Regions from separate parts of the Nocardioides jishulii genome, predicted to be linked through region 1. Evidence: predicted binding sites of a transcription regulator. Region 1 holds the regulator's gene; each other region holds the start of a gene.
The links. The regulator LexA, encoded in region 1, represses DNA repair genes until DNA is damaged. The targets are predictions, from matches to a motif close to TCGAACANNTGTTCGA.
Positions count from the first base shown of each region.

Region 2: the regulator LexA is predicted to act here: its motif matches at 3,758-3,773, upstream of ruvC (crossover junction endodeoxyribonuclease RuvC).
Region 3: the regulator LexA is predicted to act here: its motif matches at 8,485-8,500, upstream of FCL41_RS04495 (HNH endonuclease signature motif containing protein).

Region 1 is NZ_CP040748.1:2,935,049-2,944,767, forward strand. It holds gene FCL41_RS13925 (vitamin B12-dependent ribonucleotide reductase) at 1-1,658, opposite strand, end outside; gene nrdR (transcriptional regulator NrdR) at 1,754-2,224, opposite strand; gene FCL41_RS13935 (hypothetical protein) at 2,516-2,851, shown strand; gene FCL41_RS17155 (LysM peptidoglycan-binding domain-containing protein) at 2,867-3,208, opposite strand; gene FCL41_RS13945 (GNAT family N-acetyltransferase) at 3,518-4,309, shown strand; gene lexA (transcriptional repressor LexA) at 4,431-5,159, shown strand; gene FCL41_RS13955 (ATP-dependent DNA helicase) at 5,172-7,148, opposite strand; gene secD (protein translocase subunit SecD) at 7,203-9,479, opposite strand; gene hflX (GTPase HflX) at 9,642-9,719, opposite strand, start outside.
Region 2 is NZ_CP040748.1:1,656,325-1,666,043, forward strand. It holds gene FCL41_RS07745 (DUF6891 domain-containing protein) at 1-27, shown strand, start outside; gene pdxT (pyridoxal 5'-phosphate synthase glutaminase subunit PdxT) at 37-636, shown strand; gene FCL41_RS07755 (YebC/PmpR family DNA-binding transcriptional regulator) at 675-1,439, shown strand; gene FCL41_RS07760 (PhoX family protein) at 1,474-3,591, opposite strand; gene ruvC (crossover junction endodeoxyribonuclease RuvC) at 3,809-4,381, shown strand; gene ruvA (Holliday junction branch migration protein RuvA) at 4,378-4,974, shown strand; gene ruvB (Holliday junction branch migration DNA helicase RuvB) at 4,976-6,067, shown strand; gene yajC (preprotein translocase subunit YajC) at 6,120-6,398, shown strand; gene FCL41_RS07785 (adenine phosphoribosyltransferase) at 6,437-6,955, shown strand; gene FCL41_RS07790 (RelA/SpoT family protein) at 7,043-9,274, shown strand; gene FCL41_RS07795 (DUF349 domain-containing protein) at 9,389-9,719, opposite strand, start outside.
Region 3 is NZ_CP040748.1:928,835-938,553, forward strand. It holds gene FCL41_RS04450 (phytoene desaturase family protein) at 1-520, opposite strand, end outside; gene FCL41_RS04455 (sensor histidine kinase) at 650-2,746, shown strand; tRNA gene FCL41_RS04460 (tRNA-His) at 2,811-2,886, opposite strand; gene orn (oligoribonuclease) at 2,929-3,576, opposite strand; gene FCL41_RS04470 (MauE/DoxX family redox-associated membrane protein) at 3,666-4,217, shown strand; gene FCL41_RS04475 (DsbA family protein) at 4,171-4,977, shown strand; gene FCL41_RS04480 (hypothetical protein) at 4,977-5,231, shown strand; gene FCL41_RS04485 (adenosine deaminase) at 5,299-6,363, shown strand; gene FCL41_RS17610 (sugar O-acetyltransferase) at 6,368-6,964, shown strand; gene FCL41_RS04495 (HNH endonuclease signature motif containing protein) at 7,012-8,304, opposite strand; gene FCL41_RS04500 (DUF2231 domain-containing protein) at 8,562-9,128, opposite strand; gene FCL41_RS04505 (YnfA family protein) at 9,209-9,538, opposite strand; SAM riboswitch class IV at 9,633-9,719, shown strand, end outside.

The DNA of each region.
Region 1 (9,719 bases):
ATGCCGGTGGTGTCGCAGTCCATCATGAAGCCGATGGTGCCGGTGGGCGCGAGCACGGAGGCCTGGGCGTTGCGGAAGCCGTTGGACTCACCGAGCTTGATGACGTCGGCCCACGCCTGGGTGGCCAGCTTGTGCACCTGGGCGTCGGCGACGTGCAGCGTACGCACTTGGTCGTTGGCCGCCTGGTGCTTGCGCATGACGCGCTTGTGCGCCTCGGCGTTGCGGGCGTAGCCCTTGTAGGGGCCCACGACCTTGGCGAGCTCGGCCGAGCGCTTGTAGGACTGGCCGGTCATCAGCGAGGTGATGGTGGCGGCCATCGCACGGCCACCCTCGGAGTCGTAGCCCAGGCCCATGGCCATGAGCAGGGCGCCGAGGTTGGCGTAGCCGATGCCGAGCTGGCGGTAGTCGACCGTGGTCTGGCCGATCGACTCGGTCGGGAAGTCGGCGAAGCAGATGGAGATGTCCATCGCCGTGATGATGACCTCGACCGCCTTGGCGAAGAGCTCGCCATCGAACGTCTCGTCGTCCTTGAGGAACTTCAGCAGGTTGAGCGACGCGAGGTTGCACGAGGAGTTGTCGAGCGACATGTACTCCGAGCAGGGGTTGGACGCGGTGATGCGGCCGGTCTCGGGGTTGGTGTGCCAGTCGTTGATCGTGTCGTCGTACTGCAGACCCGGGTCGGCGCACTCCCACGCAGCCGTGGAGATCTTGCGGAAGAGCTCGCGGGCGTCGACGGTCTCGATGACCTCGCCCGTGTCGCGGGCACGGAGACCGAACTCCTTGCCCTCCTCGACGGCGCGCATGAACTCGTCGCTGACGCGGACCGAGTTGTTGGCGTTCTGGTACTGGACCGAGGTGATGTCCTTGCCGCCCAGGTCCATGTCGAACCCGGCGTCACGCAGCGCGCGGATCTTGTCCTCCTCGCGCGCCTTCGTCTCGACGAACTCCACGATGTCGGGGTGGTCGACGTCGAGGACGACCATCTTGGCCGCACGACGCGTGGCGCCACCGGACTTGATGGTGCCCGCGGAGGCGTCGGCGCCGCGCATGAACGAGACGGGGCCAGAGGCGGTGCCGCCGGAGGAGAGGAGTTCCTTCGACGAACGGATGCGGGAGAGGTTGAGGCCGGCGCCGGAGCCGCCCTTGAAGATGAAGCCCTCTTCCTTGTACCAGTTGAGGATCGAGTCCATGGAGTCGTCGACGCTGAGGATGAAGCAGGCCGAGACCTGCTGCGGCGAGGAGGTGCCGACGTTGAACCAGACGGGCGAGTTGAAGGAGAAGTACTGGTTGGCCAGCAGCCAGGTGAGCTCCTCCTCGAAGACCTGCGCGTCCTTGTCGGTCGCGAAGTAGCCGTGCTCGAGGCCGGCGGCGGTGTAGGTCTTCACCACCCGGTCGATCAGCTGCTTGAGGCTCCACTCACGTACGTCGGAGCCCACGGCGCCGCGGAAGTACTTGGTGGTGACGATCGTGGAGGCGTTCACGCTCCAGAAGTCGGGGTACTCCACACCGCGCTGCTCGAAGACCGTCTCACCGGTCTTCCAGTTCGTCTGGACGACGTCGCGTCGCTCCCAGGTGATCTCGTCGTACGGGTGGACTCCCTCGGTGCTGAAGACGCGCTGCATCTTCAATCCCCCCTTGGTCACCGTCTTCGCGGGCATGAAACTCCTCAGTTCCTCGTTGCTGACAACGTTGTCTGTTCTTGCGTCTGGAGCCCGGCACGCAGCTTCCCCACTGCGTACCGGGCGGTCTGTGGTTATCCGGTGGGGACGACGTCAGCGCTGCGCTCGGCACGCATGACGGCGATCTCCGCCTCGAAGTCAGCCGCGCTCTCGAAGGCGCGGTAGACGGAGGCGAACCGGAGGTAGGCGACCTCGTCGAGGTCGCGGAGGGGGGCCAGGATTGCCAGGCCCACCTCATGGGCCTGGATCTCGGCAGAACCGGTGGAACGCAGGGCGATCTCCACCTCCTGGCCCAGGCAGGCCAGCTGGTCCTCGGTGACGGGACGCCCCTTGCACGCCTTGCGCACACCCTGGACCGCCTTGTCGCGGTTGAAGGGCTCGCTGGCACCCGAACGCTTGAGCACCGTGAGCTGCATGAGCTCAACCGTGCTGAAGCGCTTGCCGCAGTCCGTGCAGGCACGACGACGACGGATCTGGCCGCCGTCCTCCGACACCCGTGAGTCGAGGACCCGGGTGTCGCTGTGCCGGCAGTGCGGGCAGTGCATGGCGTTCCCTCTCCGTGGTGACGTCCCCTGTGGATGAAGCCGCTCCAACTGTGGAACAACCGCATCAGGCTGTGCATCCATCATCCACTTCTGTGGACTAGATGTGGAAAACCACAACCGTGTAACTACTAGATGTTGTGGTAACCGTACGCGCCCTCCCCAATAGATGGCAAGCGGAACCGAGGAAGTGGGACGACGAGTTGTGGCGCCCTCGCAGAGCAAGCTCGTTTGCGCAGGTCACGGCCCCGGAACCCGCCGCGCAGCAGCCAGTCACCTGTCAGAATGGGGCTCGTGGCCCAGGGGAAGCGAGCAGGATCGAGGCGTTCGGCGCCTGCGTCGCGGACCCCCGACAAGGCCGCTCTCGGGTACGCCGGCGGCATCACCCTGTGCGTCATCGCGTGGGGCTACCTCGTCTACGCCGCCATCGAGTTCGGATCGAGCGCCCGCAGCGGCAACACCGGCGCCTGGGCCCTGCTAGCCCTCGCCGGCGCCGGAGCGGCGACCTGCCTCTTCGTCGGGTTGATGCTGGTTGCCCGCCTGGGCGCTGCACTCGGCCTCACGCGCCCCTCCGAGGGCGACGAACCGGCACCGCCACGACCGACCGGCGGCCGACGCGCAGCTCGCTGAGCAGGACGGCGTACGTCAGCCGGCGACGGGGACGTGGATCTTCTGGCCCAGGGTGACCACGGACGAGTCGAGGTCGTTGAGCTCGCGGATCTCGGTGATCATCGAGCGGACCTCGCCGTCCTCGGCGACTTCGGCGGCGATGCCCCACAGGGTGTCGCCCTCGTTGACCACGACCACCTCAGTGGCGCGAGCGGCGCCGGCCTCCTCGCTCGCCGAGGAGACACCGCTGAGAGCGATGCCGACGACCAGCGCAAGGACCAGGGCGGCCAGCACGACGACGACACGGCCCCGACGGGTCAACCGGACCTGACCGAGCGGCGAGGCCGGGATGGTGGCGTGGGTGGCGATGCTGGTCATGGAGACCTCCTGGGGAAGTGGTGGTCGTGCGTGGTGCGTGCGTCTCGAGTGAATGTCTATGCGGAGCCGCCGACAGTTTTGGAGAACTGAACCCCTGCACCACCGGCGGATTCGATCAGACGTTCGATCGAGCACATGTTCGACGTTAGAGCACATGTTCGAACGAAGCAAGCGTCGTTCGAACAAAAGTTCGATGCGATCCAGAGGGGTCCCGGCATCTACCTGATTCGGCATGCGCAGGAGGGGCCATCTCCCATGTCACCCTTTTCGGGCATGCACCGGTCGCCACGCACCCCTAGCGTCTGGCGCATGCGAGACCTCCTCACCACGGCCTCAGACACGATCGAGGCCGACTTCGCGGCGCTGCAGAGCGCGATCTCCCGATCCCCCTCCCTGTCGACGGCCGACGAGCCCGACGCGACCGTCTACTGGTCGTCGGAACCACTCACGCTGCTCAACGTGGTGGCCAACGCGCGGATCGCCCCCGACTCCGTGGCGACGCGGGCGCCCGGGCTGCTCGCCCCCTTCTTCCGGCGGGGACTGCCCTTCCAGTGGGTCACCACGCCGTCGACGACCACCCCCGCACTGGAGGCGAGGCTCGCCCAGGCCGGCCTGCTCGCCCGCGAGTACCCGGCGATGCACACCAAGCTCGGCGCCCCCATCGACCCGGAGACGCCTGACGACGTCTTCATCGACGTCGCCTGGCCCGACGGGATCGAGCCGGCCAGCCGCGCCGTCCTCCAGGCGCTGGGGCATCCCGCAGCCCAGCAGGACGTCACCCTGGGCGTCCTCGACACCCTCGACCCCTCCGACAACCTCTTCTTCGTGGCCCGCAGCCTGCGGACGGGCGAGGTCCTTGGCGCGAGCACCATGCACACGCGAGGCGCCAGCGTCATGCTCGCCAACATCAGCACCACGCCTGCGGCCCGCGGTCGCGGCATCGGCCGCGCCCTGGGCGCCACCATGATGAACCGAGCCGCCTCGATCGGGATCCAGACAGCCACCATGATCACGAACTCCCGCGCCTACCCGACCTACGTCGAGCTCGGCTTCCGGACGCAGTTCACCTGCGTGACCTGGGTCTGGGACCCCACCCGCTGACCTCCACGGCCCGGCAGCGTCGACGGGGGCGTGACACGCCGTTCGAACACATGTTTGAACTGGTGTCTGGATCCGACTAGCGTGAGGCCCACGCCAGTCCGCAACACCCAGGAGGATCCAGATGCCCAAGTCCAGCGGCGACACCGGCAAGGTCGTGTCCCTGCCCGACGGCCCTCCTGACGCGACGGGCCTCACCACCCGGCAGCAGCTGGTCCTGACGACGATCCAGGAGGCACTGGAGACCCGGGGCTACCCGCCGAGCATGCGCGAGATCGGCACGGCCGTCGGCCTCACCAGCTCCAGCAGCGTGGCCCACCAGCTCAAGACGCTGGAGGAGAAGGGTTTCCTCAAGCGTGACCCCAACCGGCCGCGCGCCCTCCAGGTCTTCCTGCCGGAGTCGATGGCGGCCTCCCGCGCCGTCTCCAGCGCCGACGAGTCGGAGTTCGACCCCACCGGCGTCGGCGACGCCGCCCCTGCGGCGACGTACGTGCCCGTGGTCGGTCGCATCGCGGCCGGTGGTCCGATCCTGGCTGAGGAGCGCGTCGAGGACGTCTTCCCGCTGCCCAAGCAGCTGGTGGGCGAGGGCACGCTCTTCCTGCTCGAGGTCTCCGGCGACTCGATGGTCGACGCCGCCATCTGCAACGGCGACTACGTCGTCATCCGTCAGCAGCCCGACGCGGTCAACGGCGACATCGTCGCCGCGATGATCGACGGCGAGGCCACGGTGAAGACCTTCCAGCGCAAGGACGGCCACGTGTGGCTGCTCCCGCACAACGCGGCGTACGAGCCCATCGACGGCACGCACGCCACCATCCTGGGCAAGGTCACCGCGGTCCTGCGCAGCCTCTGACCCCGTAGGCCGTCAGTCCGCGGTCGCGATGCGGCCGAGGGCCTGACGGACCACGGCGGGATCCGTCGTCGACCACATCGGCGGCAGGCTGGCCTTGAGGAAGCTGCCGTAGCGCTTCGTCGCGAGGCGTGGGTCGAGGATCGCCACCACGCCCTTGTCCTCCGTGGTGCGGATCAGGCGACCCACCCCCTGGGCCAGCAGCAGCGCTGCGTGGGTCGCGGAGACCTGCATGAAGCCGTTGCCACCCGCCTTGTCCGCCGCTCGCGAGCGCGCCGACATCAGCGGGTCGTCGGGACGCGGGAACGGGATCCGGTCGATCAGGACCAGCTGGCAGGTGTCGCCGGGCACGTCGAGCCCCTGCCACAACGTCAGGGTCCCGAAGAGGTTCGTGTGCGGGTCCTCGACGAACTGGCGTGACAGCTCGGGCAGCTGAGCGTCGCCCTGGGCCAGCGTGGTCAGGTGGGGCAGGCGCTCCCGGACCGCCTCGGCGGCTGCCTCCGCGGCGCGACGGGACGAGAAGAGGCCCAACGTACGCCCCTGCGCTGCGTCGATCAGGTCGACGATCTCGTCGACCTGGGCCTTGCCCAGGCCGTCGCGCCCGGGGTCAGGGAGGTGGCGGGCCACGTAGAGGATCCCCTGGCGCGCGTAGTCGAAGGGCGAGCCCACGTCGAGGGCCCGCCACGGGAGCGCGTCGTCGGCCGCCGACTCGCCGGCGCCGGTGTCCACGCGCTCCGACGGCTTGAGCCCGAGGCTGCCGGCGACCGCGTTGAAGTCGCCCCCCAGCATCAGGGTCGCGGAGGCGAAGATGACGGTCTTCTCGGTGAGCAGCCGCTCGCGCATCTGCGCCCAGACCTGGAGCGGAGCGACGGCCAGTCGGGCCGGGATCCGCTCACGCGCCTCGTTGAGCCAGAGCACGTCCGACTCCTTGAAGGCGGCCATCCGCTCGGCGGTCGCGAAGACCTCCTGCGCCAACCCCTTGGCCTGCGTACGCCCGGCGTCACCGTCCGCCTCGTCCTTGCCGAAGGCGGAGACCAGCGACCGTGCGGCGTCGCGCACGAGCACCAGCGCGTCGGAGAGCTGCTCCCCCGGCGTCTCGATCCGGCCTGCCGAGGTGGCGGCCAGGGCGTCGGCGAGCGCGTCCGCGGCATCGGCCAGGTCGTCGGCCGCCGTCGAGGCGTCGCCCTTGTCGGCGACGTGCTTCTGCGAACGACGTGCCGCGCGCTCGACGTCTCCGACGGTGAGCTCGTCGGTGGCGGCCTGGGTGACGCGGCTGACGAGCTCGTGGGCCTCGTCGATGACCACGACGTCGTAGTCGGGGATCATCGGCACGCCCTCGATGGCGTCGATGGCCAGGAGCGAGTGGTTGGTGACGATGAGGTGGGAGTTGGCGGCCTTCTCCTTGGCCCGCTCCGCGAAGCACTCCTGGGCGAAGGCGCAGCGTGCGGCCCCCAGGCACTCGCGGTGGTTGACGCTGACCTGGCGCCACACCCGCTCGGTGTGGCGCGGCGCGTGGTCGCGCTCGCCCGTGCCGCCAGCCTCGGACTCCTTCTCGGCCCAGCCACGCAGGGCGAGGACCTCGGCGCCCATCGACCCCTCGGGGATGTCGACGAGCACGCCCTGGTCGTCGGGCACGCCCTCACGGATGCGGTGCAGGCAGGCGTAGTTGGAACGGCCCTTCAGGACGGCGTACGTCGTGTCGAGCCGGTCGCCGACCGCCTCGACGAGCCGCGGGATGTCGCGCTCGACGAGCTGGTGCTGCAGGGCCAGGGTCGCCGTCGCCACCACGACGCGGTCGTGGTTGAGCAGGCTCGGCACGAGGTAGCCGAGCGACTTCCCGGTGCCGGTGCCGGCCTGGATGACGAGGTGCTGCTGCTCCGTCATCGCCCGCGCGACGGCCTCGGCCATCTCGACCTGCCCGGTGCGCTCCTTGCCCCCCAACGCCTCGACGGCGGCGGCAAGGACCTCACGGACGGGCGACTCTGCTGGCACCGGCTGAACTCTAGCCAGCGAGGCCGACAACTCCGGCACCGACGCCTCGTCGGGTCAGACGACGGCGCCCGAGTCGTCGCGCTCGATCGTGGCCTTCTGGGCCTTCTCCTTCGCCATCGGCCACTTCTGCTGCAGGTAGGTGACCAGTGGCGTCGCCACGAAGACCGAGCTGTAGGTACCGACGACCAGACCGACCAGCAGGGCGATCGAGAAGTCGCGCAGCGAGTCGCCACCGATGATCGCCAGGGCCGCCAGGATGAACATCGTGCCCAGACCGGTGTTGACCGTGCGCGGGAGCGTCTCCACCGCCGCCTTGTTGGCCTGCGCGGCGAAGGTGTCGGTCGGCTTGGAGCCCCGCCAGCGTTCGCGGATGCGGTCGAAGACGACGACCGTGTCGTTGACGGACAGACCGATGATGGTCATGGCCGCGGCCAGGAAGATGCCGTCGATGGGCTTGCCGAGCCACGCGAAGAGGCCGACCACGATGGCGACGTCGTGCATCATCGCGATCACGGCGGAGACACCGAAGGTCCACTTGAAGCGGACGGCGAGGTAGAGCAGCTGCGCCAGGAACGCCACGCCGAAGGCGATCAGCGCCCGGTCGCGCAGCTCCTTGCCGAAGGACGCACTGATCTTCTCGTCGCGCTCGAGGTCGGCCGTGCCGCCGATCGTGGCGATGACGTCCTGCACCTGCTGCGCCTCCTCACCGGAGATGGTGCCGGTGCGGACGAGGATCTTGCCGCCGTCGGTCTCCTGGACCGAGGCCACGTCGTTGACGTCGGCGTTGGCCAACGCCTCACGCGCGTCGTCGGCGGTCACCGTCTTCTGCGTGGAGTACTCCAGGACCCGGCCACCGGCGAACTCGACGCCGAGGTTGAGGCCGTTGACGAAGATGCCCGACAGCGCGATGACGGTGACGACACCGGACAGGGCCAGCCAGTTGCGGCGCCCCTTCATCAGGTCGGGGTTCTTGCGGTCGAGCCACTTGCGCACCCGGCCGATGTCACCGATGCCGGTGACCGCGGGGTGCTTGGAGATCCACTTGTTGGAGACACCGACCTCGGTCAGCACCCGCGCGATGATCAGCGCGGAGATCATCGAGGCGATGACACCGATGGTCAGGGTGACACCGAAGCCCTTGATGGGTCCGGAGCCGAGGAAGAAGAGCAGGCCGGCTGCGAGCAGCGTGGTGACGTTGGAGTCGATGATCGCGCTCCACGCCTTGTTGAAGCCGACCATCAGGGCGCGACGCAGCCCGGCGGAGGGGTACGCGGCGTACTCCTCCCGGGCGCGCTCGAAGACGAGTACGTTGGCGTCGATCGCCATGCCGATCGCGAGCACGAATCCGGCGAGGCCGGGCAGTGTCAGCGTCGACCCCAGCGCGATCAGCATCGCGTAGGCGAGCAGGGCGTACGACGCGAGCGCCAGGGTGGCCATCAGGCCGACGAAGCGGTAGACGGCGACGATGAAGAGCCCGGTGAGGGCGATACCGACGACACCGGCCCAGATGGAGTCGTCGATGGCCTGCTTGCCCAGGGTCGGGCCGGCGAAACGGACGTCGATCGGCTTGACCTCGAGGGGCAGCGAACCACCCTCGATCAGGGCCGCGAGCTCGTTGACCTCGTCGACGGTGAAGCCGCCACTGATCTGGGTGCCGCCCTGGATGGAGGAGCCACACGGGACCTGCACCTCGGGGGCGGAGATCACCTTGTTGTCGAGCACGATCGCGATGCGGCGCTGGTCGCCCTCGGCGCAGGCGGCAGCAGCGGAGAGGTCACTGAACTTCTTCGAGCCCGCGCGGCTGAAGTCGACGTCGACGACCCATTCGGTGCCCTGCGGCTGACCGGGCTGGGCGCCGGTGATGTCCTCACCCTCCAGGGCGGTGGGGCCGATCTCGAGGTAGCCCTCACCCGGGGTGTCGCTCTCGACGATCCTGTTGCCCTTCTTGGAGGGCTTCTGGTCCTTGTCGGTGATCGAACCCGCCACGACCGGGTGGACGGTCAACTGTGCCGTCTGGCCCAGCTGCTCGGCCGCCTCGTCGGCGTCCTTGACGCCCGGGAGCTCGACGATGATGCGGTTCTCACCGGAGCGGACGATGTTGGGCTCGGAGAGGCCGAGGGCGTTGACGCGCTGCTCGAGGACGGCCTTGGTGCGGTCGGTGTTCTCCGCGTTGGCCTTCGTCCCGTTGGGCGAGTCGTAGGTCTGGAGGGTGACCGAGACGCCACCCTTCAGGTCGAGGCCCAGGGTGGGTTCCTTGTTGAGCGCCAGCGCAGCACAGCCGGCCAGGAGGCCGAGCACCAGCACGAAGCGAATCCAAGCAGCACGAGACATGCGCGTCATCTTTCCTCAGCGTTGCGCGCCGCCCCCGTCCGGGGCGGTACTGAGACTCCAACGAGCCCCCAGCGGATCAGGTTCCCATGGAACGTCACGACATCCGACACGAACCCGCCCATCGATCGCCCCGAGCGTGTCGGACGGGAGGGACGGCGGCGCTCAGACTGCGTACTCCTGCAGCTCGCCCGCCAGGTCGGCGTTGACGCGTCCGGAGACGTGGGTGCCCTCCCCGGTGTG
Region 2 (9,719 bases), 1.3 Mb from region 1:
CGCCCTGCGCAGGTGACGGCCGCCTAGGCTGCGCCCATGTCCAGGCCCCGGATCGGAGTCCTCGCTCTCCAGGGCGACGTCCGCGAGCACTGCGCGACGCTCACTCGCTGCGGCGCCGACGTGGTGGGCGTACGCCGCGAGCACGAGCTCGTCGCGCTCGACGGCCTCGTGCTACCGGGCGGCGAGTCGACTGCGATCGTCAACCTGGCACGCATCTTCGGGCTGCTCGAGCCGCTGCGTACGGCGGTGGTGTCAGGACTGCCCGTGCTCGGCACCTGCGCGGGGATGGTGCTGCTGGCCGACCGGCTGGTCGACGCCATGGAGGGCCAGCAGACCGTCGGCGGGCTCGACGTGACCGTGCGTCGCAACGGGTTCGGGCGTCAGGTCGACTCCTTCGAGCAGGACCTCGAGATGGCTGGCGTCGAGGGCCCTGTGCACGCCGTCTTCATCCGCGCGCCCTGGGTCGAGGAGGCGGGCGCGGACGTCGAGGTGCTGGCGCGAGTACCTGACGGCGCGGCCAGCGGTAGGATCGTCGCCGTTCGCCAAGGCGCCCTGATGGCCACCTCGTTCCACCCGGAGGTGGGCGGGGACCCACGGGTCCACCGGTCGTTCCTCGACCTGGTGCACGGGACCTGAGCGCGGCGCGGAGACCAACGGAGACGGAAGAGGGACTCATGTCAGGCCACTCCAAGTGGGCGACCACGAAGCACAAGAAGGCCGCGATCGATGCCAAGCGCGGCAAGCTGTTCGCCAAGCTGATCAAGAACATCGAGATCGCCGCCAAGATGGGCGGCCCTGACCCGGCCGGCAACCCCACGCTCTTCGACGCCATCCAGAAGGCCAAGAAGCAGTCGGTGCCCAACAAGAACATCGACTCGGCCGTCAAGCGTGGCGGCGGCCTCGACGGTGGCGGCGTCAACTACGAGACGATCATGTACGAGGTCTACGGCGCCGGCGGCGTCGGCATCCTCGTCGAGTGCCTCACGGACAACAAGAACCGTGCCGCCATGGAGGTCCGCACCGCGGTGAGCCGCAACGGCGGCACGATGGCGGACCCCGGGTCGGTCTCGCGACTCTTCGGCCGCAAGGGCGTCGTCGTGCTCCCCAAGAGCCAGGACGGCAAGGAGATCGTCGAGGACGACGTGCTCGAGGCGACGCTCGACGCCGGCGCCGAGGACGTCAACGACCACGGTGACTCCTTCCAGGTGGTCTCGGACCCCTCTGACGTGGTCGCGGTCCGCGTGGCCGTCCAGGAGGCGGGGATCGACTACGACTCCGCCGACGTGGAGTTCGTGGCCAGCATGGACATCCCCGTCGACGCCGAGGCGGCCGCCAAGGTCTTCAAGCTGATCGACGCCATCGAGGACCTCGACGACGTGCAGAACGTCTTCTCCAACGTCGACGTCTCCGACGAGGTCATGGCCGAGCTCGAGGACTGACGGGTCGCCGGCCTCCCCTGACCGCCTCGGAGTCCTAGGCGCGACGCACCACGACGACGCCCGGACGGGGGAAGGTGTGGGTGTGGGGCCACGTGCTGGCCGGACTCTCGAAGGTGGCGCCGTCGACCTCTCCCGGGTGCTGGACAGCGACGAGCACCGACTGCTGGTCCGGGGCGATGAAGGGGCCGCAGGTCTCGGCGCCGAGGGGCACCGTGAGGAACTGCTCCACGAGGCCGCGGCGCGAGCCGTCGACCGGCACCCGGAAGAGCCCGTCGTTGGACCCCAACGCGTTGCCGTCGGTGGAGATCCACAGGTTGCCCACGGCGTCGAAGGCCACGTTGTCGGGGCAGCTGATAGGGCTGACGAGCTGCTTGGGGAAACCGGCGAACCACGTCTCGGGCGCCTGTGGGTCCCCGCAGACCAGCATCAGGTTCCAGGCGAACGTGGTGCCGGTGTGCCCGCCGCGTCCCGGCTCGAGCTCCAGCACGTAGCCGTTGCGGTTGCCGGAGGCGCGAGTGAGCGGCGCACCGAGGGCGGCGCGGACGTACGAGGACGAGACGGGGTTCGCCTCGTCGGGCGGGTTCCTGGTACCGCGGTTGGAGTTGTTGGTCAGCGCGGCGTAGACCCGTCCGTTCACCGGGTTGACCTCCACGTCCTCGGGGCGGTCCATGCGGGTGGGGGAGACCTGGTCGGCGGCGAGCCGGGTGTCGATGAGCACCTCCGCCACCGACATCCCCGGCACGTAGGAACGTCGGTCGTCGGCCAACCTGATCCACTCGCCGGTGCCGTCGTGCACCCCGTCGTCGGGGCCGTCTCCGTCCAGGCGGGCCACCCAGAGCGTGCCCTCGGTGAGGAGCGTCAGGTTGTGGCGACGCGCCCGTGCCGAGGGGCGGGGGTCGTAGGTCGACCGGGAGGTGAAGCGGTAGAGGTAGTCCCCACGCTCGTCGTCGCCCATGTAGGCGACGACGTGACCGCTGTCGGCAATCGTCACGTTGGCTCCCTCGTGCTTGAAGCGCCCGAGCATCGTGTGCTTGCGAGGACGCGACGTGGGGTCGGTGGGGTCCACCTCGACGACCCACCCGAAGCGGTAGGGCTCGTGAGGCTCGACCGAGAGGTCGAAGCGTCGGTCGACGGCGCTCCAGCCGCGGCCGGCGCCGGTGATGCCGTAGCGCGCGTAGGAGGCGGCGTGGCGTGGGTCCAGCTCGCCGCTGGCGTCGAAGTACTGGTTGAAGTTCTCCTCGCCGCTGAGCACCGTGCCCCAGGGCGTGGTCCCGCCGGCGCAGTTGTTGAAGGTGCCCAGGACTCGGCGACCGCTGGGGTCGCCCGACGTGCGCAGGCGTGCGTCGCCCGCCGCCGGACCTGTCATCTCGAAGACCGTTCGGTCGTGCAGACGGCGGTTGTGGCGCGCTGACCGGGGGCGTACGACGCTCCACTGGCCCGGGAGACGCCCGCGCTGCACCTCGACGACGGACATGCCGTGGCTGGCGATCGCGACCTCCAGGACCTGCTGGGGGGTGTGGGTGCCTGAGGGGAACATCAGGGGTTCGTCGGTGTACTCGTGGTTGACCACCAGCAGCGCCCGGTCCTTGCGCCGGGGGTGCGGCACGAGCCCGACGTAGTCGTTGTTGTAGCCGAACTGCGTGCGCGCCGCCGCGGCGCTCTGACGCCGGACGTCGAAGCGCGCGGCGTCGCGGGTGACAGGGTCGCCCCAGGCGATGAGCAGGTCGGTGGTGAACCCGTCGGGCACGGAGACCTCGTCGGCGCGGTTCGGAGGCACCGGGGTGAAGGACCACGTGCCGGCACCGGCGCGTGCGACCGGACCCGGACGGGGACGGGGGTGGCGCGGACCCGCCGCAGCGGGTGCGGCGGAGGAGAACGCCAGGACGCCCACGGCGGCAGCGGCCACGCCGCCGCGCAGGACCTGACGCCGCGCCATCGCCCGCTCGGCGACGGTGTGGAACTCCTCGTTGCCTGACACGTTGGGGATCGGCTGGTCACAGGCGTTGCCACACCGGAAGGCGCAGGTCATCGCACTGCGGGAGCCGTGCGGCCCGCGGCTCGGCAGCCCCAGCAGGGCAGTCGGCGACGCGGGGGAGGGAGCGGGACGGGCCGTGGGCCCGGTCGAGCAGGACAAGGGGTGTGGGCTGGTCATGAGTCCTCCGTGGGGCTGGGTGAGGGGGCGCCGAGATGCGCCGGCGGTAGACCCGAGACTCAGGTGGCGAGCCGAAGACAGGGTGCGACCGGGGTGAACGGGGGGCGAACAGTGCGAGGCGCGTGTCGTGCCCCGCCCGGACCGGCCGACGGGATAGCGTGCTCATGCGAACAGGTGTTCGGACCGACGTAGGACGAGGAGGCAGGCCATGCGGGTGCTGGGAATTGACCCGGGACTGACCCGCTGTGGTGTCGGCGTCGTCGACGGTGAGATCGGGCGGCCCCTGACCATGGTCGACGTCGGCGTCATCCGGACGAGCGCGCACCTGCACGTCGCTGAACGACTCGTCACCGTGGAGAAGGGCATCGACGCCTGGATCGACGAGTACCGTCCCGACGCGGTCGCCGTGGAGCGGATCTTCGCCCGCTCGGACTCCAGCACGATCATGGGCACCGCCCAGGCCAGCGGCATCGCGCTGGTCGCCGCGGCCCGACGTGGCCTGCCGGTCGCGCTCCACACCCCGAGCGAGGTCAAGGCCGCGGTCTCGGGGAGTGGCCGGGCGGACAAGGCACAGGTGACGGCGATGGTCATGCGGATCCTGCGCCTGGAGAGCCCGCCCAAGCCTGCGGACGCGGCCGACGCGCTGGCCCTGGCGATCACGCACATCTGGCGCGGCGGGGCCGCGGACCGGTTGCAGGCGGCTGCTGAGGCGCAGCGCCCGAGCGCCTCCCCGACGACCCGCGCCACCCACCTCGTCACGACCAGCCGCATCCCGAGGAGTCGCCCGTGATCTCGTACGTCCGTGGCACCGTCACCGGTGTCAACCTCACCTCTGCTGTGGTCGAGGTCGGGGGGATCGGTCTGCAGGTGCTCTGCTCGCCGGGCACGCTCGCCTCGTTGCGCCACGGCCAGGAGGCCCAGCTCGCGACGAGCTTCGTGGTCCGTGAGGACTCGATGACGCTCTTCGGGTTCCTGGACGAGGACGAGCGGGCCTGCTTCGAGATGGTCCAGACCGCGTCGGGCGTGGGACCGAAGCTGGCGCAGGCGGTGATGGCGGTGATGACGCCCGACGGGCTCCGTCGGGCGATCGCTGACGACGACGTGAAGGCACTGACCCGGGTGCCGGGCATCGGCCAGAAGGGCGCCCAGCGGATCATCCTCGAGCTGCGCGACCGGATCGGGGCACCCGTGGGCGCTTCCGGGTCGCCTGCTCCGTCCGCCACGGACGCGGGCCGTGAGCAGGTGCTCCAGGGCCTGGTCGGGCTCGGATGGTCGGTCAAGGAGGCCGACAAGGCGGTCGACGCGGTGCTGGCCGACGGCAACGACCCGACCGACGTCGGTGGTCTGCTCCGCGCTGCCCTGCAGAAGCTGGGCAAGGCCTGACATGGCCTTCTCCGACGAGTGGTCGGGCGCCGACCCGCACGAGGCCGCCGAGCAGGAGTACCTGCGTACGCTCGTGCAGGCCGAGGCGGACGGCGACGACCGCGCCGTGGAGGCGGCGCTGCGGCCCCGGACGCTCGACGAGGTGGTCGGTCAGGTGCGGGTGCGCGACCAGCTCGGCCTCGTGCTGGAGGCGGCCCGCCAGCGGGGACGTGCCCCCGACCACGTGCTCCTCTCCGGCCCGCCCGGCCTGGGCAAGACCACGCTGGCGATGATCGTGGCTGCCGAGATGCAGACCCCGTTGCGCCTCACCAGCGGTCCCGCGATCACCCACGCCGGCGACCTGGCGGCCATCCTCAGCGGTGTCAACGAGGGCGACGTGCTCTTCGTCGACGAGATCCACCGGATGTCGCGACCCGCCGAGGAGATGCTCTACATGGCGATGGAGGACTTCCGGGTCGACGTCGTCATCGGCAAGGGCCCGGGCGCCACGGCCATTCCGCTCGACATCCCGCCCTTCACGCTGGTCGGAGCCACGACGCGGGCAGGCCTCCTGCCCGGGCCGCTGCGCGACCGCTTCGGCTTCACGGCCCACCTCGAGTACTACGAGCCCGGTGAGCTCGACCTGATCGTGCGCCGGTCGGCAGGCCTGCTCGGGGTGGAGCTCACCTCCGAGGGCGCCGCCGAGATCGCGTCACGCTCGCGCGGCACGCCACGGATCGCCAACCGGCTCCTGCGCCGCGTACGCGACTACGCGCAGGTGCGCGCCGACGGCGTCCTCGACCGCAAGGTGGCCCGTGCGGCGCTCGAGCTGTACGAGGTCGACGAGCTCGGCCTCGACCGTCTCGACCTCGCCGTGCTGGACGTCCTCTGCCGTCGCTTCGGCGGGGGACCGGTCGGGGTGTCGACCCTGGCCGTGGCCGTGGGGGAGGAGCGCGAGACCGTGGAGGAGGTCGCCGAGCCCTTCCTGGTGCGCAACGGGATGCTCGCTCGTACCCCGCGCGGCCGCGTCGCGATGCCCGCTGCCTGGCAGCACCTCGGGCTCACCCCACCGGTGGAGTCGTTCGGGGCACAGCAGGCTCTCTTCGATGAATGACTGCCCCGGTAGACTCACGGAGTTGTCGTCGTCGCCGTTCTGAGGATTCTTCGTGGAGTACCTGCCCCTTGTTGCCATCGCCCTGGTGTTCTGGCTGCTGATCGTCCGTCCTGCCTCGAAGCGCCAGAAGCAGGTGCAGCGGCTCCAGGCCGGCCTGAAGGTGGGCGACAAGGTCGTGCTGACCTCGGGCATCTTCGCCGAGATCACCGAGCTGGCTGACGACCGTGCCCGCGTCCGGGTCGCCGACGGCGTCGAGATCGAGGTGGCCCGTGGCGCCATCGCCGCCGTCGAGGCCCCGGAGCCGGCGCCCGAGACCCACGAGGAGCTGTGACTGCCGTGGAGGACAACCTCACGGTGGCCCGCGAGGCGATGCACCGCCTGGTGAAGGACGTCCACGACTATCCCGAGCCCGGTGTCGTCTTCAAGGACATCACCCCCTTGCTGGCGGACCACGACGGGTTCCACGCCTCGATCCTCGCCCTCGCCGACGCCGGCCGTGACGCCTCCGGCGAGGTCGTCGTGGACAAGGTCCTGGGCATGGAGGCACGCGGCTTCATCCTGGGAGCCCCCGTTGCGCTCAACCTCGAGACGGGGTTCGTGCCGGTGCGCAAGGCCGGAAAGCTGCCGCGCGCCCTCCTGGCCCAGGCGTACTCGCTGGAGTACGGCGAGGCCACGCTGGAGATGCACGCCGATGCCGTGTCACCGGGCGACCGGGTCCTGCTGGTCGACGACGTGCTCGCCACCGGCGGGACCATGGCCGCGACGTGCCGCCTGGTCGAGGCGGCCGGTGGAGTCGTCGTGGGGGCTGCCGTGCTGATGGAGCTGGGCTCCCTGTCGGGGCGTGACTCCCTCGGTGACGTGCCCTGTACCTCACTCGCCGTGATCTGACCCGACTAGACTGTCGCAATGGTCGAGGACAACCGCGCAGCAGTGGAACGGGCCCGCCCTGCCGACACCGGGACGACTGCTCGTTCGATGCGCACGCGGTTGGCCCGCATCGGCAACCGGAGCCAGTCGGGCAACCCGGTGCTGGAGCCGCTGTTCCGCGCCGTGCGGACCAACCACCCGAAGGCCGACCTCGCACTCCTGGAGCGGGCGTACCGCACCGCTGAGCGCCTGCACGCTCCGCAGAAGCGCAAGAGCGGCGACCCCTACATCACCCACCCCCTGGCCGTCACCACGATCCTCGCCGAGATCGGGATGACCGAGCCGGTGCTCGTCGCGGCACTGCTCCACGACACGGTCGAGGACACGCCCTACACGCTCGAGGAGCTCACCGCCGAGTTCGGTGCGGAGGTCGCGGCGCTCGTCGACGGCGTGACCAAGCTCGACAAGGTGCAGTACGGCGCCGCCGCGCAGTCCGAGACGATCCGCAAGATGATCGTGGCGATGTCCAAGGACATCCGCGTCCTGGTCATCAAGCTCGCCGACCGGCTCCACAACATGCGCACGCTGCGCTACGTGCCCCAGGCGAGCCAGGAGCGTACGGCGCGCGAGACGCTCGACATCTACGCGCCGCTCGCCCACCGCCTGGGCATGAACACGCTCAAGTGGGAGCTGGAGGACCTCGCCTTTGCGACCCTGCACCCCAAGATCTACGACGAGATCGTGCGGCTCGTCGCGGAGCGCGCTCCCCAGCGCGACCAGTTCCTGGCCCAGGTCATCGCGCAGGTCGAGCAGGACCTGCGTGACGCGAAGATCAAGGCGAAGGTCACGGGCCGACCGAAGCACTACTACTCGATCTACCAGAAGATGATCGTCGGAGGTCGCGACTTCTCCGAGATCTACGACCTGGTCGGGATCCGAGTCCTGGTCGAGGACGACCGCGACTGCTACGCCGTGATGGGCGTCCTGCACGCGCGCTGGAACCCGGTCCTGGGGCGCTTCAAGGACTACGTCGCGATGCCCAAGTTCAACATGTACCAGTCGCTGCACACGACGGTGATCGGTCCGACCGGCAAGCCGGTGGAGATCCAGATCCGCACCTTCGCGATGCACCGTCGCGCCGAGTACGGCGTGGCAGCGCACTGGAAGTACAAGGAGGACTCGCGCAGCGGCGTCGACACCGACCGCCAGGCCGACAAGGACGACATGGCCTGGCTGCGCCAGCTCATGGACTGGCAGAGCGACGTCGAGGACCCGGGGGAGTTCCTCGACTCCCTGCGCTTCGAGATCAACCGCGCCGAGGTCTACGTCTTCACCCCACGCGGTGACGTGATCGCCCTACCGACGGGGGCCACCCCGATCGACTTCGCGTACGCGGTGCACACCGACGTCGGGCACCACACCATCGGTGCCCGGGTGAACGGGCGCCTGGTGCCGTTGGAGTCCACCCTGGACAACGGTGACGTGGTGGAGGTCTTCACCTCCAAGGCCGCCACGGCCGGGCCCTCGCGCGACTGGCTCAACTTCGTGAAGTCCCAGCGTGCCCGCTCCAAGATCCGCCAGTGGTTCACCAAGGAGCGGCGCGAGGAGGCGATCGAGCGCGGCAAGGACGAGATTGCCAAGATGATGCGCAAGGAGGGCCTGCCGCTCAAGCGCCTGCTCTCGCACGACGCGCTCACCCAGGTGGCCGAGCACTTCAAGCTGGCCGACGTGACGGCGCTGTACGCAGCAGTGGGAGAGCACAACCTCTCCGCCCAGGCCGTCGTGCAGCGAGTCCTGCAGCTCCACGGTGGCACCGAGGGCGTGGCGGAGGACGTGGCCGAGGCCGTCACCATCACGGGTCGCCGCAACCGTCCCAAGCAGCCGGCGCCCAGCGACAGCGGGGTCGTGGTCCAGGGGAGCAGCGACGTCTGGGTGAAGCTGGCGAAGTGCTGCACCCCGGTCCCGCCCGACGACATCATCGGCTTCGTCACCAAGGGCGGTGGCGTCTCGGTGCACCGCAAGGACTGCACCAACGCCGCAGGGCTGGAGGCCCAGGCCGAGCGCCTGATCGCCGTCGAGTGGGAGCCCAACTCGCAGAGCACCTTCCTGGTCAACATCCAGGTGGAGGCGCTCGACCGGGCGCGCCTGCTCTCGGACATCACCATGGCGCTGGCCGACACCCACGTCAACATCCTCAGCGCCACGCTCCAGACGACCCGCGACCGGGTGGCGAAGAGCCGATTCACCTTCGAGATGGCCGACGCCACGCACCTCGACAACGTCCTGCGCTCCGTCCGCGGCGTGCCGGGAGTCTTCGACGCCTACCGCGTCACCCAGTAGCACGCGCCGGGCGTCCCGACCTGGCGTCCTTCGCCGGGTGGGTCTCGGCTCCGACGCGACGAAGCCGCCGCTCCCACGGGGAGCGGCGGCTTCGTGGCGTCGGGCGCCCGGGCGTCAGCCCGAGAACTCCTCGGCGGCCTTGCGGGCCATGTCCAGGAAGGCCTGGCGCGAGGCCAGGTTCTCCTCGAGCTCCTTGACCTTGCGCTCGTCGCCGGAGGCCTTGGCCTTGTTGAGCTTGGCCTGGAGGTCGTCGATGGCGGTCTGGAGCTTGCCGATCATGTCGTCGGCGCGCGCGGACTTCTCGGGGTCGGTACGACGCCACTGCTCGTCCTCGATGCCACGGATGGCCTGCTCGACCTTGCGCAGGCGGCCCTCGAGCTCCTTGATCCGGTCACGGGGCACCTTGCCGGCCTCGTCCCACCGCTCAGCGATGTCGCGGAAGGCC
Region 3 (9,719 bases), 1.5 Mb from region 1:
CCAGCGGCTGGGCGACGAGGTCGTTCCAGACGGTGGGGGAGACCTGCTCCGCGACGTCCCGCTCCCGGGAGAGCGGCTGGGTCAGGGTCGGAGCGACCACGGCGGTCAGCTCGGCCACGTCGGCGTAGAACTGCTGCCACGCGGCGTAGTCGTCGTCGCTGCCCGTCAGGGTCCGGAAGGAGGCCTTGGTGGCTGGTCCCTCGGTCCGCTCGACCAGGAGGCCACCGGGTGCACCCGTGTGCAGGTGGGGCGTGAACGACGACGTACGACGCGACGCCAGCGTGACGTCGAGCGAGAGGTCGCGCATGATCTCGTCGGGAAGCAGGCTGACGAGGTAGGAGTAGCGGGAGAGGCGTGCGGGCAGCCCCGCGAAGGGCCGGGTGGAGACCGCGGCGCCGCCGACGTGGTCGAGCCGCTCGAGCACGAGCACGGTGAGTCCGGCGCGGGCCAAGTATGAGGCGCTCACCAGGGCGTTGTGTCCGCCCCCCACGACAATTGCGTCGTAGTCATTTCGGGCCATGTGAGTCGTCACTCGGTCAAGGTAGGGCAACCGGGGCGCGTCGAGCGGTGAAACTCACACAATCGCCGGGGCCGACGTCTAGTCTCCGGGGAGTACTGGGAGTGGCACACAGGCAGGAGGGGCCTAGGGATGACCACGCACCCCCGCACCTCGTTCGCCCTGCTCACGTGCTTCACCGTCGTCGTGGCGTTCTACCTCGTCGGTGTGCAACCCGCCCCGCTCGTCGTCGCCGAGGCCTTCCCCGCCGGTCTGATCGCCGGTGCGTGGCTCTTCGTCCCGCGGCGGCGCCAGCTGCTCTACTTCGTATGTGCGTGGGTCGTCTCCACCGGGATCTACCTGGCCTGCGGCCGTGACCTCTTCGTGGCGCTGGGCTGGGCCCTGGCAGCGGTCGTGGGCTCTGCGATCGTCGCCCACGGCATCACCCAGGGGCCCGAGCGCCGTGCCGCCCTGCTGACCGACGTCGACCTGCGTCGCTTCATCGCCCAGACCTTCCTGGGCTCGTTGGTGGCCGCGGGCATCGCCGGGGCGGTCGCCAGCGTCTCCGGCCACACGCAGTGGTGGGTGGCCGCCCTTGGCGTGGGCCTCGCCCACTTCGCGACCTACCTGGTGCTGCTGCCGCACTTCCTCGGACGTCCGCGCTTCCCCGGGGTGGCCAGCCGGCTGGAGCGCGTGATCCAGTGGGTCGTCACGGTCTCACTCACCGTCGTCGCCTTCCTGCCGCTCGACCTGGGGCCGTCGATCGCCTTCGGCGTCATCCCGTGCCTGGGGTGGTCGGCGCTGCGCGCCCCGATGCGCGAGACCTTGGTGCAGCTCCTCGTGGTGGCCACCGCCAGCCACGCGATGACCATGCAGGGTCTAGGCCCGTTCGCGGTCGACCCCGGCAGCAGCGTCCTGCGGGCCGAGATGCTCACGATCCTGTTCGCGCTGTGGGTCATCGCCTGCGGCCTCACCACCATCCCGTTCTCCCTGGCCGTCGGTGTGCAGCGACGCGAGGCGTGGCAGTCACGCCAGGAGCAGGCGCGGGTGCGGCAGCTCGTGCAGAGCGCCACCAGCGTGGCCATCATCGGCACGGACGCCCACGGACACATCGACCTCTTCAACCCGGGCGCCGAGCTGATCTTCGGCTACACCTCGCACGAGGTGCTGGGCCTGACGCCGAGCATCTTCCTCACTCGCGCCGAGATCGAGCGGGTCGCCCAGGTGCTCGGCACCCGGTCGACGTTCGTCGACGTCGCGTACGCCCTGGCGAGCAGTGAGAACGAGAGCCTCGACCTGGACTTCCTCCGCAAGGACGGCAGCGTCGTGACGTTGCAGTTCTCGATCTCGCGCATCTTCAACGACGACGGCAAGGTGATCGGCTACGTCACCACGGGCGAGGACGTCACGAGCCGGGTCAAGCGCCAGCTCGCCCTCGAGGAGGCGCTGGCCCACGAACGGCTGGCGGTCGAGAACCTCAAGGAGGTCGACCAGGTCAAGGACGCCCTCGTGTCGGGCGTGAGCCACGAGCTGCGCACCCCGATCACCTCGATCCTGGGCTACCTGGAGATGCTCGAGGACGGCGGTTTCGGTCCGCTCGCCGAGGGCCAGGCCAAGGCGCTCGGCCGGGTCAAGGGCAACAGCAACCGGCTGCTCTCGCTGATCGACGACCTGCTGATGCTCTCGCGCATCCAGGACGGCTACCTGGCCGTCGAGAGCACCCGGATCGACCTGCGGGACGTGGTGGCCTCGGCGCGTGACGAGATGGCTCCGGTCCTCACCGCCTCCGGCCTCACCTTCGACGTGGAGCTGCCCGAGCAACCGGTCGCCGTGGTCGGGGACGCCGAGAGACTCGGGCGTGTGCTCGTCAACCTGTTGAGCAACGCGATGAAGTTCACCGACCGCTTCGGCGCCGTGACCGTACGCCTGGCCGTCGAGGGGGCAGACGCCGTCGTCTCGGTCAGCGACACCGGCATCGGCATCCCCGAGGGCGAGCAGGACCACCTCTTCGAGCGCTTCTTCCGGGCGACGTCGGCGCGCGAACGCGCCATCCAGGGCAGCGGGCTCGGCCTCGCCATCGCGCGTGCCCTCGTCCAGTCGCACGGTGGCGGCATCGAGGTCCAGTCCCAGGTCGACGTCGGCTCGACCTTCGTGATCCGCCTGCCGCTCGAGGAGGCCCTCTCCGTGATCGAGCAGGCCCCGGGGCCGCCGCAGGAGCAGGAGACCGCGGGCGCCCCGGCGGGTCGCTGAGACGCGCTGAGAGTCACGGAACGCGAAGGAACCCCCGGTCATCGACCGGGGGTTCCTTGCTGACTGGGGTGAGTGACGGGGCTCGAACCCGCGACAACCGCGACCACAACGCGGTGCTCTACCAGCTGAGCTACACCCACCATGGCGACTTGCTGGGCAAGTCGTGAGGAAGCATAGAGGACTCAGGCGTCCGTTGTGGAATCGGGGGTGGCGCCGCCGTCACCCAGGCCAGTGATGGAGCCGGCGTACTTCGCGGCGATCTCCTTGGCGGCGGCCGAGTCGGGGCCGGGAGGCGCCACGAAGACGGCCTCGCGGTAGTAGCGCAGCTCCTCGATGCTCTCCTGGATGTCGGCGAGCGCACGGTGGTTGCCGCGCTTCTCCGGCGCCTGGAAGTAGGCGCGCGGGTACCACCGTCGCGACAGCTCCTTGATCGAGGAGACGTCGATGTTGCGGTAGTGCAGGAACCCCTCGAGCCCCTTCATGTCGCGGGCGAGGAAGGCGCGGTCGGTGCCGATGGTGTTGCCGGCCAGAGGAGGGCGGCTGCCGTCGGGGCAGTGCTCGCGGATGTAGTCCAGGACGAGGGTCTCGGCCTCCTCCATCGTGACGCCGCCGTCGAGCTCCTCGAGGAGGCCGGACTTCTCGTGCATGTCACGGACGAAGTCGATCATCGTCTCCAGCGCCTCGGCTGGCGGTTTGATGATGACGTCGACCCCCTCACCGAGCACGTTGAGCTCGAAGTCGGTCACCAGGGCGGCCACCTCGATCAGGGCATCCTTCTCGAGGTCGAGGCCGGTCATCTCGCAGTCGATCCACACCAGTCGGTCGTTCACGCTTGACGACACTACTAGTGGTCACCGACATCCGAGGGGTCATGGGCCCAACGACCGCCGCGTTCCGGGTCGCTGGCTAATCTGTGGACGTGCAGCCTCCACGCCCCCCGCAGGGAGCAGCTCCCTGGATCGGAACCGCCGCCCGTCTGGTGACCGGTGGGGTCTGGCTGGTCGCCGGAGCGATCAAGCTGCCCGACCCCTACGAGAGCATCAGTGCTGTCCGGGCGTACGAAGTGCTGCCCGAGTCGCTCGTACCTGCGGTCGGCTACCTCCTGCCCGTCGTGGAGGTGGCGATCGGCCTGCTCCTGCTGCTGGGCCTGCTGACCCGGGTGAGCGGCCTCGCGTCCGCGATCCTCTTCGCGGTCTTCGTGGCCGGCATCGCGTCGGTGTGGATCCGGGGGATCGATATCGACTGCGGGTGCTTCGGTGGAGGTGGCGCGAAGGAGGGGGCCTCGGCGGAGTATCCGATCGAGATCGCCCGTGACGCCGCCCTGCTGCTCCTCTCTGCCTGGTTGGTGTGGCGCCCGCGTACACGGTGGGCGCTGGACAACATGCTCTTCCGCTCGTCCGAGCGGGAACTGGAAAGGAACGACGATGGCGAAGAATCCGCCGAAGAAGAACACGCCCGGCAGTCGGGCTGACGAGCGGGCCACCACCGCCGCCAAGCGGGAGGCACGTCGCGAGAAGGCCGCACGTCAGGCTGCTGCCCTCAAGAAGGCGCAGCAGGCTCGCCAGCGCAAGGAGCGCCTGCTGGTCGGCGGCATCGTCGGCGCCGTGCTGCTCGTCATCGTCGGCGTCGTCGCGTGGCAGATCTCCCGCAACTCCGGGCCGGTGGCCATCCCCGACAACGCCACGGACAAGTACGGCGTCGCGGTGGGCAAGGCCGACGCCGAGACCCAGGTCGACATCTACGCCGACTTCCTCTGCCCCGCCTGCAAGACCTTCGAGGGCGCGACGGACGAGCCGCTGAGCCAGCTGGCCGAGGCCGGGACGGCGCGGGTCGTCTACAACCCCGTCAGCATCCTCAACGAGTACTCCGACCGGGCCGCCAACGCCTTCGCCGTCGTCCTCGACACCGCCGGTGCCGACGTCGCGCTGGAGTTCCAGCGGGCGCTCTTCGCTGAGCAGCCCGGCGAGGGTGGCGCGATGCCCGATGACGACTGGCTGATCGACCTCGCCGTCGAGTCCGGTGCCAAGGAGTCCGAGATCCGCGACGACATCGAGGACATGAAGTACGAGAAGTGGGTGAAGGAGGCGACGCAGGAGGCTGAGCGTCGCGGACTCCGAGGGACCCCGACGATCTTCATCAACGACACCCAGCTCGAGCCGCAGGAAGCGCTGACGCAGATCCAGCAGCTGGCCCAGGCCTCGGGCGGGTCGGGAGAGGAGGACACGAACTGATGCACGTCGTCACTGTCCAGCGCTGGGTCATGAGCGTGCTGGTGCTCACCACTGCCCTGCACTTCGTGGGCGGTCTGCTGATCCTCGCGGTCACGCTCGACCGCCCGGACGCCTTCTGGGTGCTCACCATCATCTCGATGATCGTCACCGCGTTGTCGATCGTGGGCGCCCGCCTGCTCCACCAGACCTCCGCGCTCACCTGGTGGCTGCTGGTGGCCTTGCTCCCGTTGGCCATCTCGCTCTACTTCCGCTGAGTCGGCTCCAGCCGGTCAGCCCGTCTCGCAGTGGCGAGCGTGGCTGACCGGCTGGCACACTCGCTCGATGACCTTCGCCGAGCCGTCCGGACGACTCCACGACTTCATCGCAGGCCTGCCGAAGGTCGAGCTGCACGTGCACCACGTCGGGTCCGCGTCACCGCGGATCGTGCAGCAGCTGGCGGAGCGCCACCCGGGCACGGTCCCGAGCGACCCCGACCAGCTTCGGGCGTTCTACGAGTTCCGCGACTTCGCCCACTTCATCGAGGTCTACCTCGCCGTGGTGGACCTGCTGAAGGAGCCGGAGGACATCCGGATGCTCACCTACGAGGTCGCCCGTGACCTCGCCCGCCAGAACGTCCGCTACGCCGAGCTGACCTGCACGCCCTACACGTCGGTGCTCCCGCACGAGGCGGGGCGAGGCATGTCGATCGAGGACTACACCGACGCGATCGAGGAGGGGCGGGTCGCGGCCGAGGCCGAGTTCGGTGTCGTGCTGCGATGGATCTACGACATCCCGGGGGAGTCGGGCATACCCGCTGCCGACGAGACGCTGCGCTTCGCGCTGGACTACCCACCGGTTGCCCTGGTGGGCTTCGGCCTGGGTGGTCCTGAGATCGGCGTACCGCGCCCCCAGTTCCAACGGCACTTCGAGGCAGCCAGGGCAGCTGGGCTGCACTCGGTCCCGCACGCCGGGGAGACCACGGGGCCGGAGACCGTGTGGGACGCCATCAGGTTGCTCGGCGCCGAACGGATCGGTCACGGGACCACGGCCGCCCAGGACCCGGTGCTCCTGGAGTACCTCGCCGCCCACCGCATCCCGTTGGAGGTCTGCCCGACGTCCAACGTCGCCACCGGGGCGGTCGAGTCGCTGGCCGCCCACCCGCTCCGCGCGTTCCGCGACGCCGGGGTGCTGCTGTCGATCAACTCCGACGACCCGCCGATGTTCGACACCGACCTCAACCGCGAGTACGCGGTGGCGGCCGAGATGCTGCACCTCGACGAGCGTGGTGTCGCCGACCTGGCGATCGCGGGGGTGGATGCCTCGTTCGCCCCGGACGAGCTGAAGGCGAACCTGCGCGCGGAGATCGACGGCTGGACGACGGCTTGGCTCGCCGGAGAGGCAGACTGACCCCATGGCTCGCCACACCGACTCGACGTCCGAGACCGCTGCACCGCTGATCCCGACGATGCGCGACCGCATGGTCGCCGGACAGCCGTACGTCGTCGACGGCACCGTCCGCGTGGCGCTGGCCCGCGGCCAGGAACGAGCCGACCTCTTCAACGAGACGACGGGCGAGGATCCGGAGACGCGTCGCGCGCTCCTGCGTGACCTGCTGGGCAGCCTCGGTGAGGGCGTCGAGGTGCGTGGTCCGGTCCACGTCGACGTCGGTCGTAACCTCCACCTGGGGGCACGCACGTTCGTCAATGCCAACCTCGTCGCGCTGGACCGTGCCCCGATCCGCGTGGGTGAAGGCGTGCAGATCGGACCCAACGTGCAGCTCCTGACTCCGGTGCACCCGCTCGACCCCGCGAAGCGTCGCGACGGTTGGGAGGGGGCAGAGCCCGTGACCATCGGCGACAACGTCGTGCTCGGCGGCGGCGTCACCGTCTGCCCGGGCGTCACGATCGGTGACGACACCGTGGTGGGGGCGGGATCGGTGGTCGCCAGCGACCTGCCCGCCGGCGTACTGGCCGTGGGCAACCCGGCGAAGGTGATCCGCCAGCTCTGACCTACTACTGCGTGGTCGGGACTCGACATCACTTGGGGCATCGCGGTCTACCTCCGTCGGTGGAACCGTAGGTCGCCGTTGGCCATCCGACTGGTGTCGTAGCCGGGGTCGTGGGCTCGGTGGTGATGGTGGGAGCAAAGAAGCGCGGCGTTGTCGAGATCGGTGGCGCCGCCCTGCGACCAGGGGACGAGGTGGTGGGCTTCGGACCAGGTGCCGGGGATGTCGCAGCCTTCGGCGCGGCAGGTCTGGTCGCGCAGGGCGAGTGCGCGGCGTTGGGCCTTGCTGAAGAGTCGTGAGGCCCGCCCGAGGTCGAGCACTTCGGAGTCGGTGCCCAGGACGGCGGGGATGATCTTGGCGTTGCAGGCGAGGCGTCGGGCTTGGGCGGCGGTGAGGGTGTCGAACCCGTCGCCGGGGACTCCGTTGTCCAGGGTCGCGGTGCCGATGCCGTCGCGCAGGGCGTCCAGGGTGATCGTGACGGTCACGTTGGTGGCGTCGCCGCCGTGGATGGGCAGGCGCTTCGGGTCGAGGGCCTCGAGGAGCTGGGCGAAGGCTTCGGCCATGCGGCGTGGGTGGGACACCTGCACGCCGAAGCCGGTCTGCTCGTCGGCGTCGCGGTCGTTGCCGGTGTCGTCCTGAGCGGCGTTGCTTCGGACCGCGCCATCGGCCAGCCGTGGGTTGGTGAAGGCGTGGAGGTAGGTCGCCAACCTCGCGGCGGTGGCGTCGGGCACGATCGCGCTGATCCGACTTGTCCCGTCGCCCAGCGCACGGATGCGGAGTCGCTGACGCTCCTGGGCATGCTTCTCGGCCTCAGCCAGCCGGCGGGCTTCTTCGTCCTCGAACCGGTCGGGGTCGACGACTTCGAGGATCCGGCGGCCAAGCCTCGCGAGGTCCGTGGGGTCGTGATCAGCGGCGAGCTCCACCAGCCTCACCTCGGCTGCCTCGATCACGTCGGCTCCCACGCGGGACGGCAGCTCATCCACCGCCGCTGCGATGACGCGCGCCTGGGCGATCGACACCTGCCCCTCACGGACCGCCCGCGCCAGGGTGAGCCGCTGCCGGTCCAACGCCGTCGCCAAGCGCAGATCTGCGGCGGCGTCGCCGCGGCGTACGTGCCCGTGGTGGGCCAGCCAGGTCGCGATCGAGCGGAACCCTTCGCCCTCGGCGACGTCACCGGCCGCAGCCATGACCCGCAGCCGCAGCTCGGCCACGCGCGACTCCGCGTCCGCCAGGGCGAGGAGTGCATCCGCCTTCTCGTCGGTCCGCATGAAGGTCGGGTTCACGTCGGCCACCGACTTCAGCGACGAGCTGATCGACGCAGCCACAACGTTCACCGGATGCACGACCCCACCTCCCCACGACCACGACTCGGCACGCCACGTCTGTGGCGTCTGCTGGTCGTTGCTCCTGGAGGCCCGGACCTGCCGGACGATCACGTCACCCTCGCAACTGGACCCACCGTCTCCGGATGCCACCGCGAGGCGGTGACCCGGTGCCCTGAGCGAGAACCTGCGACGACTCTATCGAACGCACGTTCGAATCGACAATGCCCCATCCTGAGGATGTTCGGTGTGCTGCGGGGTGGTGATGGAACCACCCCTCAATCCGTCTCCGCCTCCGCGAACGCGGGGTGACGGCTCCCGACCTCACGCGCGATCGCCAGGTGGCCGCCCAGGTAGGCGCTGGCGCCCAGAACGGTTGCTCCGCCCAGGGCGAGCGCGGCTCCGGCCCGGTGGTGACCGCGTCGCCGGGCGACCCAGGAGCCGGCGTAGGCGCCGAACGTGACCACGATGCTCCCGGCATGCACCAGGCCTACGCGCTTCTCGCGTTCCCCGGACGTCGACCACTCGGCCCAGCCGGCCCAAGCTGTGGGGGCGATGGTCAGCAGTCCTACGCCGACAAGTCGCTGCGCCGCGGGGGATGACTCACGCCCGCCGAAGAGGTCGAGCACGGTCGCCGATGTCCAGGAGCCGATGACGGCGTCGGTGAGCAATGGGTGGAGGGCGTGCCCCAGCCACTCGCCGCGCAGGAACGAGCCGCGTGCGCCCGTGGCGAACAGGAAGCGCACCTTGGGCTCCATCGCGTGGACCGCGCCGTCGAGGCTCGTGGCCTCCTCGAGCTGCCGGGTCCAGCGCACGAGGGCTGGAGCCTTGTCGACCGCACTCATGGTGCCTCCCGTGTCCGGCGCGAACGGTGGACCGGCCGCGATCCCACCACCGTGCCCGGCGGGGCGGCGCGGGTCAAGGGTCAGGCCGTGCGTGGGGCGTACATGATGACGGCGACGCCGACCAGGCAGATCAGGGCGCCCGCGACGTCGAACCGGTCCGGCTTGAAGCCGTCGACCGCCATGCCCCAGAGCAGCGACCCGGCCACGAAGACGCCGCCGTACGCCGCCAGGATGCGCCCGAAGTTTGCGTCGGGCTGGAGTGTGGCGACGAAGCCGTAGATGCCGAGCGCGATGATGCCGGCACCGATCCACAGCCAGCCGCGGTGCTCGCGCACGCCCTGCCAGACCAGCCAGGCGCCGCCGATCTCGGCGACCGCGGCGAGGGCGAAGAGCGTCGTTGATCGCAGCATGTCCACGCGGCCATTGTGCGCGAGCTCGGCCGCCGAGGTGGGACGTGCCCGGGTTAACTTGACAAAGTGTAGTGACTAGGTGTTGATTACTCCCTGTCACGAGAACTGATGCGAAGCCCCGGCTGGTCAGTCGGCAACCCTCCACTGCGGCGGGGTGCCCCGGGTGATGACACGGTCCCTC